DNA from 4 places in the Arsenophonus apicola genome. Region 3 is predicted to be linked to each of the others. Evidence: predicted binding sites of a transcription regulator. Region 3 holds the regulator's gene; each other region holds the start of a gene.
What was found. Region 3 encodes PurR, which represses purine synthesis genes. Its sites were predicted from a motif close to CANGCAAACGTTTGCNTG; they were not measured.

Region 1: a site for PurR is predicted at 2,099-2,116, ahead of LDL57_RS13270 (NCS2 family permease). Genes of this name have one in related genera too.
Region 2: a site for PurR is predicted at 1,853-1,870, ahead of purL (phosphoribosylformylglycinamidine synthase). Genes of this name have one in related genera too.
Region 4: a site for PurR is predicted at 2,018-2,035, ahead of purH (bifunctional phosphoribosylaminoimidazolecarboxamide formyltransferase/IMP cyclohydrolase). Genes of this name have one in related genera too.

The regions. Positions count from the first base shown of each region.
Region 1 is NZ_CP084222.1:2,796,227-2,799,536, reverse strand. Features, by position in the region: gene LDL57_RS13275 (ArnT family glycosyltransferase) at 1-1,601, opposite strand, end outside; gene LDL57_RS13270 (NCS2 family permease) at 2,159-3,310, shown strand, end outside.
Region 2 is NZ_CP084222.1:987,743-991,052, forward strand. Features, by position in the region: gene tadA (tRNA adenosine(34) deaminase TadA) at 1-160, shown strand, start outside; gene mltF (membrane-bound lytic murein transglycosylase MltF) at 240-1,691, opposite strand; gene purL (phosphoribosylformylglycinamidine synthase) at 1,957-3,310, shown strand, end outside.
Region 3 is NZ_CP084222.1:1,832,120-1,835,429, reverse strand. Features, by position in the region: gene punC (purine nucleoside transporter PunC) at 1-507, opposite strand, end outside; partial or broken gene punR (DNA-binding transcriptional activator PunR) at 628-1,531, shown strand; gene purR (HTH-type transcriptional repressor PurR) at 1,551-2,576, opposite strand; gene cydH (cytochrome bd-I oxidase subunit CydH) at 2,843-2,926, shown strand; gene argS (arginine--tRNA ligase) at 3,043-3,310, opposite strand, start outside.
Region 4 is NZ_CP084222.1:3,077,535-3,080,844, forward strand. Features, by position in the region: rRNA gene LDL57_RS14640 (16S ribosomal RNA) at 1-1,522, opposite strand, end outside; gene purH (bifunctional phosphoribosylaminoimidazolecarboxamide formyltransferase/IMP cyclohydrolase) at 2,164-3,310, shown strand, end outside.

The DNA of each region.
Region 1 (3,310 bases), 960 kb from region 3:
GGTTCTCTAACCTCTTTGGAAAGATCGAGTAACCAACGGCAATTAGGCGGTGTTTCGTAGTGATATTGTGATTGATGTAATATTCCGGTGTAGTAATAAAGCATTGGCGCTTCTGATTCACCTACTTCATGGGAGACCATACAGTCGGTAGGAAGAAATTCGCTGGCAATATGCTGTTTTAGATCTGCAAACACATTCTGATAACCTTTAGCATAATCTATCCAGCCAATAAAGAGTGAGAAGATTAATCCCCAGATAACTGTTAATCCCAGACACCATATTTGGGCGGCTTTTAAAGCCAATTGGTCGGCCAGGAAACGTTTTTTAACCAACCAGATTAAGGTGATCGCTAAGGCAAATAAAAAGGCTAACCAAGAAAAATGAGGCTGATAACCACTAGGCAACCATTGACGAAAGATTGCTAGTAATTGGTGGTGTTCAGTGGAGAAAGATAACCCATAGCCAATCCATATCAACGCAATGATTAGGGAAAACAAAATTAGACTAAAGTAATAACCAATTTTATATATTAGTGAGGGTAAACGACAAAAACAGTGGGTTGCCAATAATGCCATCGGGGCAATAAAAGGTAATAGATATAACGCACGGCCAGAGGCTGAAATTTGTAATAAGATAACGCCTAATAATACAAAGCAGGTGGGTAAAAAAAACCTATTATCCGTTAGATTTTTTATTGGTTGTTTCAAGATAAAAATAAAAGCTAAGATACCTGATGGTAAGGCGAAAAGAAGTATTGCTTCAGGAATACGGAAGGCTTTGGCTTTTGCGCCTAAATGTTCAACTGAAAAACCCAAAAAACGACCAATATTATTATCCCAAAACCAAACTTTAAACAGCTCAGGGCTATCACGAAAAAGTAAAATTGGCCAGGGTAAAATTAAACTTAAAGATAGCAGACCAGCAATAATTGCCAGGCAGTAATAGCGTTTATTACGACAACTTTTTAAACAAATTGGGGCCAGAATTAAACAGATCCAAATTAAGCCGGGGATAAAAACTCCCTTTGATAACATAGTAATGATGGTACCGACTGTTAACCAAAAGGTGGAAAAGAGATTTTTTCCCTGTTTAATGAGGCCTAATAAGCCATATAATCCAATAATAGTGCCAGCGATCAATGCGGTATCGGTAAACATATCGTGGCTATGACGTAATATACCCGGCGCCGATGCGAATAGGGCTAGTGCTATCCAGATGCGATGATCAGAGAAGCTGTCAGCAGAGAAAAAACGGCGGGCTAAAAAAATAAAAAAGGATAGACTTACAGCAGAAAAAAATAGCGAGGCAGTTCTGGCTGCGTCATGCATCGGTAACCAAGAGGAAAAAAGATGAACAGCAATGGTTGCAACCCAATAATAGAGCGGGGGTTTTTCCATGAAAGGTTGGCCGGCGTTAGTTGGTATCAGCCAATTACCTGTTTCATACATAGTTTGTATGATACCAAAACTATAATTTTCATCTTGTTTCCACGGGTTATGTCCAAAGATACCTGGTAGCAGGTAAATCAACAGAAACAGTAAGAAACCGAATAGCGTTTTTATATCTGTTTTAGATAAAGAGTCATTATTTATTATTGCCATGAAATAAAATTAGTTAATTAAAATAAATATCGTTGTCATCAAACTCTGCCATGACTTATGTTTATAGCATACTCAAACGGTTTACATAATATAATAATCATCGATAAATCATATTAGCATAAATGTTAATAACATTGTTGATTTAAAAGTACCAGCGCTTACTCTGGTAGGAAATAAAAATAAACATTTTACATTTAATTAATATTTGAAAGAAATTATAAGACGAACCTAGTCAGTTTATTGGTAAATTTATTTGCCTGGCAAAATAATATCATTATTTTATCCAGTAATAGGGCGCTACTTTTAGGCGCCATATCGTAAAAAAATAAATAAAAAATTGCTTTGTTTTTCATAAAAATAAAATAGCGATAATTGTTTTTATAGTGAAAAATACTTGATTATTTCCTTAGGATCACCAGATAATTGCGCCTTTAAAAATTTCTTTTTTCTTTTTATGATGCCAAACGATTGCGTATAATTGAAATGGTTTATTTTTTGACGCAATCGTTTTCTTCTATAGTTGAAAGTTACCATCAATTTCTAAACAGAGGATCAACATGTCTGTTAGACAAACGCCTTCGAGTTGCAAACTAAATCATTTTTTTAAAATACAGCAACGAGGCTCGACAATTCGTCGCGAGATTATTGCAGGTCTCACCACATTTTTAGCCATGGTCTACTCGGTTATTGTGGTACCAGGTATGCTAGGCCAGGCTGGTTTTCCACCCACGGCGATTTTTATTGCCACCTGCCTGGTAGCAGGATTTGGTTCATTATTGATGGGATTATGGGCTAATTTACCGATGGCCATCGGTTGTGCTATTTCATTAACTGCATTTACCGCCTTTAGTCTGGTACTTAGTCAGCAGGTGAGCATTCCTGTCGCTTTAGGCGCTGTTTTTTTGATGGGATGCTTATTTACTTTTATTTCCATTACGGGTGTACGTAGTTTTATTCTACACAGTATGCCAAAGGGGATTGCTCAAGGTACAGGAATTGGTATCGGGCTGTTTTTGCTATTGATAGCCGCCAATGGTATTGGGTTGGTGGTAAAAAATGAGCAGGCCGGTTTGCCAGTTGCGCTTGGACAATTTACCTCTTTTCCTGTCCTCATGTCGTTGATTGGCTTGGCCGTTATTTTTGGTTTGGAAAAAAGAAAAACGCCGGGTGGGGTATTAATGGTGATCATTGCGATTTCTATTATTGGCTTGATTTTTGATCCGCAAGTGAAATACCAAGGTTTCTTTAAATTGCCAACCCTGGGTGAAGACGGTTTATCGTTGTTGTTTAGTATGGATATTGTTGGTGCGTTACAGCCATTCGTTTTACCGAGTTTATTTGCCTTAGTTATGACCGCTATCTTTGATGCCACAGGGACGATCCGTGCCGTAGCCGGTCAAGCTGATCTATTGGACAAAAATGGTCAAATTATTGATGGAGGTAAGGCGTTAACCGCCGATTCAGTGAGTAGTATTTTTGCTGGTGTCATTGGCGCTTCACCCGCAGCAGTTTATATTGAATCGGCAGCGGGCACCGCTGCGGGTGGCAAAACCGGATTAACTGCAGTAGTGGTTGGCTTGCTATTTTTGTTAATTTTATTTTTATCGCCCTTATCTTATTTAGTGCCGTCATATGCGACAGCTCCAGCATTGATGTACGTCGGTTTGTTAATGTTGAGTAATGTTGCCCAACTGGATTTTAATGACTTT
Region 2 (3,310 bases), 840 kb from region 3:
TGCGGGATCAGTAATTGATGTTTTTAATCATCCTGATATGAATCATCGTATTTTGGTATTGGGAGGGATTTTGGCCGATGAATGTTCGGAGATGTTAAGTTGTTTTTTTAAACAGCGGCGAGCAGAAAAAAAGTTGGCCAAGAAAGCGCCACGTTGCTAAATTAAATCTGCCTAAGTAGCTTAGTGAGGCTACTTAGGCAGAAATAGAGGCTAATACTATTTAGTGATTTTTGGCTAAATTAATCACTACTCTCTTTTTTGCTACTGGTTCTAGAGAATAAAAGAGGATCCCTGGCAGCAAGCTGCATATTTTGATTCATTTCCTTATTCTGTAGGTAACCCACCAAGCTCTGGTGATAACGGCGAATATTTTCCACATAGCGATAGGCTTCATAACCACGCGCATAACCGTAAGTTAATTTAGCAAAATATTTTTTCTTGCTAAGTAAGGGAAGTCTGGCTTTTACATCTAACCAACTGTCTGGATCACCGCCTTGCATGCGTGTCAGTTTCCTGGCATCAAGCATATGTCCCAACCCCATATTATAAGCTGATAATGCAAACCAAATGCGATCATCAGGCGCAATAGTGGTTGGTAAGCGTGAAATTAGGTATTGTAAATAAGCGGCGCCACCTTTAATACTTTCCTCTGGATCCAGCCTATCTGACACACCCATAGTTTGTGCAGTAGGAACCGTTAGCATCATCAAACCACGAACCCCAGTTGGTGATGTGGCAAGTGGATCCCAGTGTGATTCCTGCCAGGAAATTGCTGCGAGTAGACGCCAATCCATATTTTCTGCATATTTTTTAAACAGATGTTTATAGGTTGGCAAAGTTTTATTAATCGCAGTAATAAAAGTAAGCGTATCAAAATAATCAAAGCTAGCTACATGGCCAAAATATTTTTCATCTAGGCGTGTTAAAAGTTCTTCTTCTTTGCTTTTATTGAAGAAGTCTAACATTGCTGCATTTAGACTATTATCTTTTGAACGTTTCATATACCAATTAAGGCTATGATCGTCGCTAACATTAAAAGCTACCGCAATGTTTGGATGAATACGTTGCTGCATGGCGACGACAATAGAGTTTTCTATAGTATAATCAATTTTCCCTTCGGCTAGCAGTTGTAATAACTCAGTCGCATTATAATGACTGGTTTCTTCCCATTGAAGATTAGGATATTTTTGCTTCAACCGTTGCAATGTACTAGCGTGTACTGAATCAATGGCAACGACAAACTTGCCTTTTACATCATTCAAGGATCGTGGACGATTTATCCCTTTACGATAAATCAGTTGTTGTGAAACGGTATAGTAGGCAGGGCCCGGCTGTGCTTTATCGAGGCGCTTCTCATTGTAAAGAAGTCCTGCAGTAATGAAGTCACTATTACCGTTTTCAAGATCATTAAAAAGTTGATTGATATTTGAACGTACATTGATACGTAGCTTTACGCCAAGGTAATCGGCAAAGCGTTTAGTCAGTTCGTAATCAAATCCGCTTGCTTCTTGCTTATCGTTAAAGGACATAAGTGGTGAATTAATGGTACTTACACGTAGTTCACCACGAGAAATAATTCTCTTCACCTGGTCTTGCTGCTGGTTGGGCCACTCAATATTAAGTGCAATGACACCAACAGAAATTATAGAGACGATAACGATAACAAGATAATTAATTCTAATATTAATCAAATGGTTATATCTCGTTAGTTAAACATATTATCTTAATTAAAATGACCAAATTATGGTCAATTTTTTAAGAGCCCGACATTTTGCTTAACAAAAAAAGGATTTGCAACGTAATTTAATCTATTTTACATATCTTTAACATTTCCCAGTGAGTGATAAATGTTCACGCAAACGGTTTCGTAACGGCTCATGATGCTTTATAATAGTCAGCCAGTTTTCCTGATACTTATCTTCAGGCCAGCTTTATAAGTTAAGAGAATCTATTACTATGGAACTTCTGCGTGGCTCACCCGCTTTATCGACATTTCGCATTACTAAGCTTCTTTCTTTATGCCAACAACAACAACTGCCGGTTATTGACATTTATGCTGAATATGTACACTTTGCTGAACTTGGTGCGCCATTAAATCAGGAAGATCGACAAAAACTGAGTCAATTGCTCCATTATGGCCCTTCATTAACTGAGCAACAGCCTAAGGGCCAGTTACTCTTAGTTACTCCACGGCCAGGCACTATTTCACCTTGGTCTTCAAAGGCAACGGATATTGCTCATAACTGTGGATTACAGCAGGTGATCCGGCTTGAGCGTGGCATTGCTTATTATATTATTTGTTCTGCGCCATTGGATATATCACAATTGGATGATTTATCTGTCATTTTGCATGATCGTATGGTTGAAGCTGTTTGGACTTCTTTTGAACAGGTAAAATCCCTCTTTATGCACCATAAGCCGGCGCCGATGGTAACGATAGAAATATTAAAAAATGGTCGTCGTGCACTGGAATTGGCAAATACTGAATTAGGGTTAGCGTTAGCCACAGATGAGATTGATTATTTAATGCATGCCTTTCAAGCATTAGGCCGGGATCCAACGGATGTTGAGCTCTATATGTTTGCACAAGCTAATTCAGAACATTGTCGGCATAAAATTTTTAATGCCAGTTGGGTTATTGATGGTAAATCTCAACCTAATTCTTTGTTTAGCATGATAAAAAATACTTATCAACAAACCCCTGATTATATTTTATCGGCATATAAAGATAACGCTGCCGTAATGGAAGGATCGAATATCGGGCGTTTTTTTCCTGATCCAGTAACCGGTAAGTATGATTATCATCATGAAAATGCGCATATTTTGATGAAAGTAGAGACGCACAACCACCCGACTGCCATTTCTCCTTGGCCAGGAGCTGCAACCGGTTCGGGTGGAGAAATACGCGATGAAGGTGCAACTGGACGTGGTGCAAAGCCTAAAGCAGGCTTGGTTGGATTTGCAGTTTCTAACTTACGTATTCCAGGCTTTAAACAACCTTGGGAACAAAATTTTGGCAAACCGCAACGTATTGTTAGTGCGCTGGATATTATGCTTGATGGGCCATTAGGGGGCGCCGCTTTTAATAATGAATTTGGGCGACCCGCTTTGTTAGGTTATTTTCGTACTTATGAACAACAAGTGGATAGTCATAATGGAGCAGAATTACGTGGCTACCACAAACCGATTATGTTAGCGGGTGGTATAGGTAATATTCGGGCAGAACATATTCAAAAAGGGAATATACCCGTTGGCGCTAAATTAATTGTATTAGGCGGCCCGTCAATGAATATTGGACTGGGAGGCGGCG
Region 3 (3,310 bases):
AAATATTATTTGCCAGCTATTACCAGTAAGGATCCAGGCACCTAATAAGGGGGCTAAGGCCGGCGACAGCGCAACTAAAGGCATAATGGTGGCAAATACCCGTCTAGCATATAGGCCACTAAAACGATCAATTACCAAAGCTTGCCAAATGACCGCTGTTGAACAAACTCCAATACCTTGAATAAATCGCAAAATAAGCAATTGGCTGCCATTGGTGATACCGAGTGTGGCCAGACAGCTAGTAATAAATAGCGCTAGTCCAATTAATAAAACGGGTTTTCTGCCAATACGATCGGAAAGCGGCCCCCAACTAAGTTGAGCGAAGGCAAAACCACATAAAAATAGACTAAGACTTGCGCTGATGGTATTTGCTGAGGTATTAAGTTGTTGTTGCATAATACTAAAAGCAGGTAAGTACATATCAATGGCCAAAAAACCGAGCATACTTAAGCCAGCAAGATAAAGCATAAAGCCAAAATTGTGTTGATTGGGGTTATTTTTATTCATATTGGTATCAATAAATTAAATAATATCAAATATCGCTTTTTATTGTATAAGAGATGAATTTTTGTTGTGAAGCGTTATTATTTGCATATTGTTATCAAATATTTTGACAGGTTAAAGGCTATGTGGTCAGAGTACTCCCTTGAAGTAATTGATGCCGTTGAAAGAACGGGCAGTTTTAGTGCCGCTGCCGCAGAGTTACATAGAGTTCCCTCTGCGGTAAGTTATACCGTAAAACAATTGGAAGAGTGGCTGGCTGTTGCTTTGTTTGAACGGCGTTATCGTGATGTTGTACTTACCGATGCCGGTAAATTTTTCGTTAAAAATGCGCGCAATATTATCAAGACCATGCGTGATACACGCCATCAATGTCAACAGATTGCCAATGGTTGGCATGGACAATTTAGTATTGCTATTGATCGTAGTTAAACCAGAAAGAATATTGCAATTAATATTAGATTTTTATCGCCACTTTTCTGATATTGAACTTTTTATTCAGCAGGAAGTTTATAATGGGGTATGGGAGGCGTTGGTCGATGGGCGAGTAGATATTGCTATTGGTGCAACGCGCGCGTCGCCAATTGGCGATAGATATAGTTTTCGTGATATGGGCTTTATGCCCTGGTCATGTGTTGTCAGCATAAATCATCCTTTAGCACAAATAAGCGGTCTAATTAACGATCAACAATTACGTCATTATCCAAGTTTATGTTTAGAAGATACCTCTCGTTACTTGCCAAAGCGAGAAACTTGGGCATTAGATAACAAAAAACGGCTTATTGTGCCAGATTGGGAAAGTGGTCTGGCTTGCTTAAAAAATGGATTATGTTTAGGATTTGCGCCTAAACATCGGGTAGAGCAACTTTGCCGCATAAATGAATTAAAAACATTGCAAATTAAGCAACCCTTACCTGATAGTCCATGTTGTGTTATATGGAATGAAGAAAAGCGTTCTCCAACCTTGAGTTGGTTACTGGATTACTTAGGTAATAGTGAAACGCTCAATGCCGAGTGGCTGACTAATTGATAATGTTCAAATCTAGTGATTATCTGCGGTAATCAATAAACGGACCATCGACAACTGAACGACGTTCAATAAGCTCAGGATGTATTTCAATAGTTTGTGCATCTTTGCGTTTATTAATAATGCGATCAAGCAGCATAGTAAAAGCCATTTGGCCTAAACGTTCTTTGGGTTGATGAATGGTGGTTAACGCTGGTGTAAAAAAACGCGCATTGCGCACATTGTCATAGCCAATAATAGAGATATCATGGGGAACACGAATGCCTAATTCATTTGCTGCACAGATAGCCCCCATCGCCATAATATCACCGCCACAAAAAATGGCGCTCGGTCTTTGTTGGTGATTTAAAATTTGTTTCATCGCATCGTAGCCAGAAGATGGCTCGAAATCACCCTCGACAATCCATTTATCATGTGGTTGGATGTTAGCTTCCTTCATAGCATTGAGAAAACCTTGCCGCCTACCACTGCCGGTATTGCGTTTTAAAGGTCCAGAGATGATCCCTAAATCACGATGCCCGCGTTCAATCAGATAGCGTCCGGCAAGATAACCACCATAAACCGCATTATCAATAATGACATCGGTAAAATCACCATGTGCTTGCCCCCAATCCATCACTACCATTGGAATATTACGGTATTCTTCTAACATTCCGAGTAGTTGTTTTGGATATTCTGAACACATTACCAGTAAACCATCAACCCGTTTTTGCGCTAACATTTGTAAATAGGCTTGTTGTTTATTCAGATTATTATGTGAGTTGCACAGGATCAATGTATACCCTTGGCTATAACAGTTGTTTTCTACTGACTCGATGACTTCTGCAAAATAAGGGGCTTCATTAGTTGTGGCCAGTAACCCAATGGATTTAGTATGGTTAACTTTCAAACTACGAGCGACGGCACTAGGAGAATAATTAAGTGTTTTAATGGCTGCCCAAACAATCGTTTTTGTCTTTTTGGCGACAAAACGGGTGTTATTAATTACATGAGATACGGTGGTAGTCGAAACACCCGCTAACTTTGCCACATCCTTAATTGTTGCCATGATTAAAAAGACTCCTGAACCATTCTCAATTCTATTACTATTATTTAAAAACGACTATTATTGAACTATAAAAATAACCATTTGATAATTAAGTTATCAGTAAACTGTCCATTTTGTCTGATTTGTCATAAAAACAAAAGTGTTAATCAATATTTCCTCGATGATATAATAGAAAATAGTTTTTATTGTTGTATGATGTTATGACATTTAATGATTTTTCATTCGCTAATTTATGAATAAAGCAGTGAGAATAGTGAGGTGAGGTTATGGATACTGATTTTAAGTATGGTTTATGTACTGCGATTGTTGCATTGTTAATGATTGTATCATTTGTTTCTTTTATTTTCTGACTATTAGGTTGGCTTAACTGTCTGCTCGGATCGTTACAACGATAATGGTTTTTGGCTTAACCAGTATAATGTAATCAGCAGGCTGCGCTATTGGCAGCCTATCGGTTAGTTGAGAATTACATTCTTTCTACCGTTTCAATGCCTAATGTGTCTAAACCAATTTTTAAGGTTTTTTGCGTCAGGAACGCCAGTTTTAATCGGCTTTCTTTTAAAGCGTTATTTTCTGCATTCAAAATTGGGCAATGCTCATAAAAACTTGAAAATAAACCAGCCAGATCAAATAAGTAAGCACACATAATATGTGGTAAACCTTCGCGCGCAACGGTTAGTATTGTCTCTTCAAATTGTAATAAACGCGTCGCTAGAGCTTGCTCATACTCATTA
Region 4 (3,310 bases), 1.2 Mb from region 3:
ACCGCAGGTTCCCCTACGGTTACCTTGTTACGACTTCACCCCAGTCATGAATCACAAAGTGGTAAGCGCCATCCCGAAGGTTAAGCTACCTACTTCTTTGCAACCCACTCCCATGGTGTGACGGGCGGTGTGTACAAGGCCCGGGAACGTATTCACCGCGACATGCTGATCCGCGATTACTAGCGATTCCGACTTCATGGAGTCGAGTTGCAGACTCCAATCCGGACTTCGACGTACTTTCTGAGTTCCGCTTCCCCTCGCAGGCTCGCCTCTCTCTGTATACGCCATTGTAGCACGTGTGTAGCCCTACTCGTAAGGGCCATGATGACTTGACGTCATCCCCACCTTCCTCCGGTTTATCACCGGCAGTCTCCTTTGAGTTCCCGACCGTATCGCTGGCAACAAAGGATAAGGGTTGCGCTCGTTGCGGGACTTAACCCAACATTTCACAACACGAGCTGACGACAGCCATGCAGCACCTGTCTCAGCGCTCCCGAAGGCACGCCTCTATCTCTAAAGGCTTCGCTGGATGTCAAGAGTAGGTAAGGTTCTTCGCGTTGCATCGAATTAAACCACATGCTCCACCGCTTGTGCGGGCCCCCGTCAATTCATTTGAGTTTTAACCTTGCGGCCGTACTCCCCAGGCGGTCGATTTAACGCGTTAGCTCCGGAGGCCACAGTTCATGACCACAACCTCCAAATCGACATCGTTTACAGCGTGGACTACCAGGGTATCTAATCCTGTTTGCTCCCACGCTTTCGCACATGAGCGTCAGTCTCTGTCCAGGGGCCGCCTTCGCCACCGGTATTCCTCCACATCTCTACGCATTTCACCGCTACACATGGAATTCTACCCCCTCTACAAGACTCTAGCTAACCAGTCTTGAATGCCATTCCCAGGTTAAGCCCGGGATTTCACATCCAACTTAATTAACCGCCTGCGTGCCCTTTACGCCCAGTAATTCCGATTAACGCTCGCACCCTCCGTATTACCGCGGCTGCTGGCACGGAGTTAGCCGGTGCTTCTTCTGTCGCTAACGTCAATTGCTAAGAATATTAACCTTAACACCTTCCTCACGACTGAAAGTACTTTACAACCCGAAGGCCTTCTTCATACACGCGGCATGGCTGCATCAGGCTTGCGCCCATTGTGCAATATTCCCCACTGCTGCCTCCCGTAGGAGTCTGGGCCGTGTCTCAGTCCCAGTGTGGCTGATCATCCTCTCAGACCAGCTAGAGATCGTCGCCTAGGTGAGCCTTTACCCCACCTACTAGCTAATCTCATATGGGTTCATCCGAAGGTGTGAGGCCTAATGGTCCCCCACTTTGCTCCTTAGAGATTATGCGGTATTAGCCACCGTTTCCAGTGGTTATCCCCCGCCTTCGGCCAGATCCCCATACCTTACTCACCCGTCCGCCGCTCGCCGGCAAGAAAGCAAGCTTTCTCCCGCTGCCGCTCGACTTGCATGTGTTAGGCCTGCCGCCAGCGTTCAATCTGAGCCATGATCAAACTCTTCAATTAAAAGTTTGATGCTCAAAGAATGTTTTACTGGCCGTAACGCTTCTTTTTGCCGCTTTGTCGACGTTTTAACGCCTTCGCTGTGGCCCAAAATCACGTTACTGCTTATTAGTTCATATATGAATTAACTGTTTTGTCACTCTTCAAGACTTAATCTTCAAATAGTTTTTGATGATGTCTTGCGAGTGCCCACACAGATTGTCTGATTAATTGTTAAAGAGCGTGCGACCCAGGTCGCGAGGTGGCGTATATTACGCTTTTCACCTGTAAAGTCAAGTAGTTATTTCTACTTTTCTTTACCCTAAGTCGATAAAATCCTCTTTAATTGATTCGTTCTATCCTGACTCAGTGGGGGCGCATTATAGGGAGTTTTAAATTGCTAGCAAGCTTATTTTGCATAATTTTGTTCAATTGATTAATTAAACAGCAAAGCGTTATATTATACCGAATTATTAACAGAGTTATCCACAAAAATAAAATGATAAAAATTTAGCGAAATACGCAAACGTTTGCGTTACAATTGCGTTTGAAACAAAAAATATTTAATTGAAATCTGTTATTTTTGAATATCATTTGTAATTGCAAATAGCCATAAAATTTAATCGATGTGTTAAAACATTTTATTATTCCAAGGGATCTATTTCATGTCACAACTCCGCCCTATTCAGCGTGCTCTACTGAGTGTTTCTGACAAAGAAGGTATTGTTGAATTTGCCAAAGCTCTATCTCAACGTAAGGTTGAACTTATCTCTACTGGCGGTACAGCTAAATTATTGCTAGCGGCCGGGTTAACGGTTATAGAGGTTTCTGATTATACAGGATGGCCTGAAATGATGGCTGGCCGCGTCAAGACACTTCACCCAAAAGTACATGGCGGTATTCTTGGCCGGCGCGGGCAAGATGATGAAATAATGCAACAACATCATATTAGGCCAATTGATATGGTTGTTGTTAATCTTTACCCTTTTGCTGAAACTGTTGCCAAGCCAGATTGTACGCTGGATAATGCTATTGAGAACATTGATATTGGCGGACCTGCCATGATCCGTTCTGCCGCAAAAAATCATAAAGATGTTGCTATTGTAGTTAATAGTCTGGATTATCCCAAAATCATTCAAGAGATGGATAATCATCAAAACTCGCTAACTGACAGGTTTCGCTTTGACTTGGCAGTTAAAGCTTTTGAACATACCGCAGCTTATGATGGAATGATTGCTAACTATTTTGGTAAGTTAGTACCTTCTTATTATGGCCCAGAGAACCAGCCTTCAGGTAAATTTCCTCGTACATTAAACCTAAATTTTATTAAGCAGCAGGATATGCGTTACGGCGAAAATAGTCATCAAGCTGCTGCTTTTTATATCGAAGAAAATAGAGTCAAAGCCTCTGTCTCTACAGCAAGACAGCTACAAGGTAAGTCGCTTTCTTATAATAATATTGCTGACACTGATGCAGCCTTGGAGTGCGTAAAAAGTTTTTCCAAACCTGCATGTGTCATTGTCAAACACGCTAATCCTTGCGGCGTTGCAATCAGTAACGATATCTGTACCGCTTATGATCATGCTTTCAAAACTGATCCTACCTCAGCATTTGGTGGTATTATTGCATTTAATCGTGAATTAGATGCAAATACGGCTAAAACAATTTTTGAGCGCCAATTTGTTGAAGTCATTATTGCCCCCACTGTCAGTGACGCTGCCCTAGCAATACTTGCAAGTAAGCCGAATGTGCGTGTTCTGGCATGTGGCCAATGGCATTTTGCAGTTGCGAGTTTAGATTTCAAACGCGTAA